Linked DNA regions of Phreatobacter stygius. Each later gene encodes a partner of the first gene's protein in a complex. Links are inferred from orthologs where the notes say so. Each region holds a gene or a part of one and is shown in the gene's direction. Other genes may lie near its edges.

Region 1 (3,655 bases):
GAACGGTCATCGGAAAGCAGCCTCTGTCTGGGAAACGACGCGTCTTCGCGGGCTCGCGTGGCGCATTTAGGGCAAGGACCCTAGGGAACATAACGCGAGAGCAGTCCGCAGGTTGCGGCAGGAATGCCCGGTTCCCGCCGAATTGACAACCCATGCCCCCGTCCATATCTGTCGCACGTCTCCGTTAGAGCGTGGCTTTGCACGCTCCCGGGGATATATCCCGCCGGGAAACGACGACGGGGCGCACGGGGCGTCCCTCAACCTGCCTTGTGGGGCCGATGCAATGAACCGGAAGGCGGGGCGCTGCGACCCATCTGTTCGGCCGGAACCTGTCAGCATCGGCTTCAAGCGAAGGATTACTCATGTTCGGTCCGATCTTCCGCAAGATTTTCGGCAATAGCAGTGACCGTCGGGTCAAGGGCTACCGGCCTCAGGTCGACGCGATCAACAAGCTGGAGCCGGAGCTGGAAAAGCTGTCCGACGAGGCGTTGCGCGCGCGCACCGACGAATTCAAGGCTCAACTTGCCGCTGGCAAGACTGTCGACGACATCCTGGTGCCGGCCTTTGCCACCGTCCGGGAGGCCGCCAAGCGCGTGCTGAAGCAGCGCCACTACGACGTCCAGCTGATCGGCGGCATGGTGCTGCACGAGGGCGCCATCGCGGAAATGAAGACCGGCGAAGGCAAGACCCTGGTCGCGACGCTGGCGGTTTATCTGAACGCGCTCGCCGGCAAGGGCGTCCATGTCGTCACGGTGAACGACTATCTGGCCAAGCGCGACTCCGAATGGATGGGCCGGATCTACAAGTTCCTCGGCCTGACCACCGGCGTCATCGTCCATGGCCTCGACGATGCCCAGCGTCACGATGCCTATGCCTGCGACATCACCTACGGCACCAACAACGAGTACGGTTTCGACTATCTCCGCGACAACATGAAATATTCGGTCGCCGAGATGGTGCAGCGCGGCCACGCCTACGCCATCGTTGACGAGGTGGACAGTATCCTGATCGACGAGGCGCGCACGCCGCTGATCATTTCCGGCCCGCTCGACGACCGCTCCGACTTCTACGCGACCATCGACAAGTTCATTCCGCTGCTCGCCAAGGAAGATTACGAGATCGACGAGAAGCAGCGCACCTGCGCGCTGACCGAGACCGGCAACGAGAAGATCGAGAAACTGCTGGCCGAGGCCGGCATCCTGAAGGGCGAGCTCTACGACGTCGAGAATGTCTCGACCGTCCACCACGTCAATCAGGCGCTCAAGGCCCACCGGCTGTTCCAGCGCGACAAGGACTATATCGTCCGCAACGGCGAAGTGGTGATCATCGACGAATTCACCGGCCGCATGATGCCGGGCCGGCGCTATTCGGAAGGCCTGCACCAGGCGCTGGAGGCCAAGGAGCGCGTCCAGGTTCAGCCCGAGAACCAGACGCTGGCCTCGATCACCTTCCAGAACTATTTCCGCATGTACAAGAAGCTCGCCGGCATGACCGGCACGGCCTCCACCGAGGCCGACGAGTTCATGGACATCTACAAGCTGGAAGTGGTCGAGATCCCGACCAACCGGGGCCTGGCGCGTATCGACGAGGACGACGAGGTCTACAAATCGGTCGAGGAGAAGTTCCAGTCGATCATCACCGAGGTCGGCCTGGCACGCGCCAAGGGCCAGCCCGTGCTGGTCGGCACCACCTCGATCGAAAAATCCGAGACGCTCGCCGAGATGCTGAAGCAGCATGGCTTCCGCCAGGTCGATCTCGACGACCCCGCCGCCTTCGCACCGCTTTATGACGGCGACCAGGGCAGCGCCGGCGAAAAGGTCTTCGCCGTGCTGAACGCCCGCTATCACGAGCAGGAGGCCTTCATCGTCTCCCAGGCCGGCGTCCCCGGCGCCATCACCATTGCCACCAACATGGCTGGCCGCGGCACCGACATCCAGCTCGGCGGCAATGCCGACATGCGCATCCAGGTCGAGCTCGCAGCACTCGAAGACGGCCCGGACAAGGATGCCAAGGCCGAGGCGATCCGCCAACAGGTCGGCCAACTGAAGCAGCGCGCGCTCGACGCCGGCGGCCTCTACATCATGGGCACCGAGCGCCACGAGAGCCGGCGCATCGACAACCAGCTGCGCGGCCGTTCCGGCCGGCAGGGCGATCCCGGCCGTTCGAAATTCTACCTGTCCCTGCAGGACGACCTGATGCGCATCTTCGGGTCCGACCGCATGGAGGGCATGCTGACCAAGCTCGGCCTGAAGGAAGGCGAGGCGATCGTCCATCCCTGGATCAATCGCGCGCTGGAAAAAGCCCAGCAGAAGGTCGAAGCCCGCAACTTCGACCTGCGCAAGAACGTGCTGAAATATGACGACGTCGCCAATGATCAGCGCAAGGTGATCTTCGAGCAGCGCATCGACCTGATGAGCCAGGAAGACCTGTCCGAAATGGTCGGTGACATGCGCCATGGCGTGATCGAGGACCTGGTCCACCAGCATATCCCGCCGGATGCCTATGCCGAGCAATGGGACACCGCCAAGCTGAAGGACGAGGTCTACCGGGTGCTCAATCTCGACCTGCCGGTCCAGGACTGGGCCAAGGAAGAGGGCATTGCCGACGAAGAGGTGATCGAGCGCATCAAGACCGCCGCCGACGAGATGATGGCCTCGAAGGCCGCGCGTTTCGGGCCGGACATCCTGCGCCAGATCGAAAAGGCCGTGGTCATGCAGGTGCTCGACCACCTGTGGCGCGAGCATATCGTCCAGCTCGACCACCTGCGCCAGGTGGTGGGCCTGCGCGGTTATGCCCAGCGCGATCCGCTGAACGAGTTCAAGTCGGAAGCCTTCCAGCTGTTCGAGAGCCTGATGGAGCGGCTGCGCGAGATGACCACCCAGCAGCTCGCTTTGGTCGAGCTGCAGGAGCCGCCGCCGATGCCGGACCTGCCGCCGATGAGCGCGCACCATATCGACCCGATGACCGGGCTTGATGAATTCGCCTCCATGGGCGCACCCTCGGGCGGCTTCCAGGCGCTCGCCGCCGGCGATGCGGTGGCGGCGATCGACCGCAACCCGAACGACCCTTCGACTTGGGGCAAAGTCGGCCGGAACGAAGCCTGCCCCTGCGGCTCGGGCAAGAAGTTCAAGCATTGCCACGGACAGAACATGTGACCGGCCGGGCGGCCTCATCCGGCCGCCCAAACTTCCCGCGCCGAGCCGTGAGAACGGTCCTTGACCAGGACAACGGCTCACCCTAAAAAGCGCGCTCGCGGGCCGGGGCTGTAGCTCAGATGGGAGAGCGCTGCAATCGCACTGCAGAGGTCGGGGGTTCGAATCCCCCCAGCTCCACCAGCCCGCACTGACGTCCGCCAGGCGGACGGAGTTTCCCAGGATCGATGCGCGGCATCCACCGTCAGCAGCTGATCAGCCGCGCCGCGCCGCCGTCCACCAGCACTTCCCGCGGCAGCGGGTGGCCGAGGAAGTTCACCGGGCTGGCGCTGAGGCCATAGGCGCCCGACTGCAGCACCGCGACGAGATCGCCCTCCCGCAGGTCGGGCAGCTCGGCTTTGCGGGCGATCATGTCGAGCGGCGTGCAGAGCGGTCCGGCGAGGCTCGCCGTCACGGTTGCCGGTTCGCCCATGCGGGCCGGCGCCAGCACCGGGTAGTCGCGC
Region 2 (3,192 bases), 5.0 Mb from region 1 along the record:
AACCCTGATCGGGCTCAAGCTGAACAAACTGCACCGCCGTTCCACGCTGGAGGATACTCCGGCCGTACGCGGCATGATCGCGAAGGTGGCTCACCTCGTGAAAGTGGTCGAGGGCTGAGACGATGAAACTCATCGACTTGAAGGACAATGACGGGGCCGTAAAGCGCAAGATGCGCATCGGCCGCGGCATCGGTTCGGGTAAGGGCAAGACCGGCGGCCGTGGCGTCAAGGGTCAGAAGTCCCGCTCGGGCGTCGCGATCAACGGCTTCGAGGGCGGCCAGATGCCGCTGCATCGGCGCCTGCCGAAACGTGGCTTCACCAACATCTTCCGGCTCGATTTCGTCGAGGTGACGCTCGCGCGTCTCCAGCGCGCCATCGATTCGGGCAAGCTGAAGGCCGGCGCCATCGACGCGGCTGGCCTGGTTGCCGCCGGCGTCGTCCGGCGCTCGCGTGACGGCATCCGGGTGATCGCCACCGGCGAGATCAAGGCTGCGGTGCAGCTGACGGTCCACGGCGCGTCGTCGGGCGCGGTCGCCGCGGTCGAGAAGGCCGGCGGATCGATCACCCTCGTGAAGCCGAAGGCCGTGGCCGCGGCCTGACCGGCTGCCACCTGCGCCTGAACGACATAAGCGGAAGGGGTCGGTTCGCAAGGACCGGCCCCTTTTCGTCTGCGACGACAAGGCGCCCGAGAATTCGGGTACCGGTCCTTCCGGGGACTGGCGCTGGCGGCTTCAGGCCGCTAAGTGAGTGCAACCTCTGACGGGCGCGGCCTTGGCCAGCCCCTCGACCATTTGCATCGGAGCCACCATGGCATCGGCAGCGGAACAATTGGCAGCCAATCTGAATTTCGGCGCCCTGGCCAAGGCCGAGGACCTGAAGAAACGGATCTGGTTCACGCTCGGCGCCTTGCTGGTCTACCGGGTCGGCACCTATATCCCGCTGCCGGGAATCGATCCGGAAGCGCTGCGCCAGATCTTCACGTCGTCGCAGGGCGGCGTCTTGGCCATGTTCAACGTGTTCGCCGGCGGCGCGGTCGGCCGCATGGCGATCTTCGCCTTGAACATCATGCCTTATATCTCCGCCTCGATCATCATCCAGCTACTGACCGCCGTCGTTCCTGAGCTCGAAAAGCTCAAGAAGGAAGGCGAGATGGGCCGCAAGCAGCTGAACCAATATACCCGCTACCTGACGGTGGTGCTGGCGCTGTTCCAGTCCTGGGGCATTTCGGCCGGCCTGCAGTCGTCGGGCACGATCGTCGCCAATCCCGGCCTGTTCTTCATGGTCACCACGGTGATCACGCTGACCGGCGGCACCATGTTCATGATGTGGCTCGGCGAGCAGATCACCCAGCGCGGCATCGGCAACGGCATCTCGCTGATCATCTTCGCCGGCATCGTCGCGGAACTGCCGAGCGTGCTGGCCCAGGCCTTCGAGCTCGGCCGCCAGGGCGTGCTGTCGACGCCGCTGCTGCTCGGCCTTCTGGTGCTGATCGTCGTCACCGTGGGCGTGATCGTGTTCTGCGAGCGGGCCCAGCGCCGGCTGTTGATCCAGTATCCGAAGCGCCAGGTCGGTAACAAGGTGTTCGAGGGCAATTCCTCGCACCTGCCGCTGAAGCTCAACACCGCCGGCGTGATTCCGCCGATCTTCGCCTCGTCGCTGCTGCTGCTGCCGACCACCGCGCTGTCGTTCCAGACCAATCCGGCGGAATGGCTGCGGCTGACCGCGCAGCTGCTCGGCCATGGCCAGCCGCTGTTCCTGGCGCTCTATCTGCTGCTGATCGTGTTCTTCTGCTTCTTCTACACGGCGATCGTGTTCAACCCGCAGGAGACCGCCGACAACCTGCGCAAATATGGCGGGTTCATCCCGGGCATCCGTCCGGGCGAAAAGACCGCCAGCTATATCGACTATGTGCTGACCCGCATCACGGTGATCGGCGCCGGCTATATCGCCCTGGTCTGCCTCATTCCGGAATTGATGATCGCGCAGCTCGGCCAGAGCTTCTATCTGCTCGGCGGCACGTCGCTCCTGATCGTCGTCACCGTCACCATGGATACGGTCGCCCAGGTGCAGGGCTATCTGCTGGCTCACCAGTACGAGGGGCTGGTGAAGAAATCGCAATTGCGGGGGAAGCGTCGATGAAACTCATACTGCTCGGGCCTCCCGGAGCGGGGAAGGGGACCCAAGCACAGCGACTGGTCGACAAGCACGGCATCGTGCAGCTGTCGACCGGTGACATGCTGCGGGCGGCGGTGAAGGCCGGTTCGCCGGTCGGGATGAAGGCCAAGGACGTGATGGCGCGCGGTGAACTCGTCTCCGACGAGATCGTGGTCGGCATCATCGAAGATCGCATCGCCGAGCCGGATTGCGTCAACGGCTTCATTCTCGACGGCTTTCCGCGCACGGTCGCCCAGGCCGAGGCGCTGGACGCCATGCTCGGCCGGCACGGCCTGAAGCTCGACGCGGTCATCGAGCTGAAGGTCGACGAGGACATCCTGATTCAGCGGATCGAGACGCGCGTCGCCGAGATGAAGGCGCGCGGCGAGGCGATCCGCCCCGACGACAATGCGGCGGCCCTGCACAAGCGGCTCGAGGCCTACCGCGCCCAGACCGCTCCGGTCGCCGGCTATTACGCGTCGAAGGGCGCCTTGCACTCGGTTGACGGCATGGCGCCGATCGATCAGGTGACCAGCGACGTCGCCGCGATCCTGGAAGCCTGAAGCCGCTGGCGGATTTGGGTTGACGAACGGGCGCTTAGCGGCTATGTCGCACGCCTCGTTCGATTGACGGAAGACGGCTCCGTTTGCGTGAGCAGGCGGCGCCTTTTTCATTTGTCGAACACCCATGCAGAGGCCGGCCTCCACCGGCGCATGGTTTTTCTGAACCGCCGCGCTCAGGCGTGGCCGACATGGAGACGAGAGATGGCTCGTATAGCGGGTGTCAATATCCCGACGAACAAGCGCACCGTGATCGCGCTTCAGTACATTCACGGCATCGGCGCCAAGTTCGCCGGCGAGATCTGCGAAAAGGTCAAGATCCCGGCCGAGCGTCGCGTCAATCAGCTGACCGACCAGGAAGTGCTGCAGATCCGCGAAGTGATCGACCGCGACTATATGGTCGAAGGCGATCTGCGTCGCGAAGTGTCGATGAATATCAAGCGCCTGATGGACCTCGGCTGCTATCGCGGCCTGCGTC

What was found.
Region 2: the proteins of secA (region 1) and secY are in contact, whole or in part, in a crystal structure (PDB 3DIN), measured with the Thermotoga maritima proteins. The link is inferred for Phreatobacter stygius from one-to-one orthologs. Residues at the interface, in WP_004082002.1 of Thermotoga maritima: Glu261, Ala262, Arg263, Lys300, Ala301, Arg302, Thr303, Ile304, Ile305, Leu323, Tyr324, Asp325, Pro326, Val329, Ser330, Tyr333, Ile336, Lys340, Phe345, Val349, Glu363, Phe364, Tyr374, Ser375, Gly376, Gly377, Glu393, Ile395, Thr482, Ser483; in WP_004081795.1 of Thermotoga maritima: Glu108, Gly109, Glu110, Glu111, Ala236, Glu237, Arg238, Arg239, Ile240, Thr241, Ile242, Gln243, Tyr244, Ala245, Arg246, Arg247, Val248, Thr249, Gly250, Arg251, Arg252, Val253, Tyr254, Gly256, Ala257, Ser258, Thr259, Tyr260, Leu261, Pro262.

Annotation. Positions count from the first base shown.
Region 1 is NZ_CP039690.1:2,002,179-2,005,833, forward strand. The notes cover bases 16-3,355. They hold secA (preprotein translocase subunit SecA), read left to right. Parts: upstream 16-362; coding sequence 363-3,155; downstream 3,156-3,355. In the rest of the region: E8M01_RS09095 (peptidylprolyl isomerase), read right to left, coding at 1-10; E8M01_RS09110 (type III PLP-dependent enzyme), read right to left, coding at 3,397-3,655. UniProt on the Escherichia coli protein: Required for protein export, interacts with the SecYEG preprotein conducting channel.
Region 2 is NZ_CP039690.1:7,028,749-7,031,940, reverse strand. Bases 97-2,973 are described here. They hold secY (preprotein translocase subunit SecY), read left to right. Parts: upstream 97-807; coding sequence 808-2,139; downstream 2,140-2,973. Other genes in these bases: rpsM (30S ribosomal protein S13), read left to right, coding at 2,919-2,973; E8M01_RS33215 (adenylate kinase), read left to right, coding at 2,136-2,717; rplO (50S ribosomal protein L15), read left to right, coding at 123-599; rpmD (50S ribosomal protein L30), read left to right, coding at 97-118. In the rest of the region: more of rpmD, read left to right, coding at 1-96; more of rpsM, read left to right, coding at 2,974-3,192. UniProt on the Escherichia coli protein: The central subunit of the protein translocation channel SecYEG. Consists of two halves formed by TMs 1-5 and 6-10.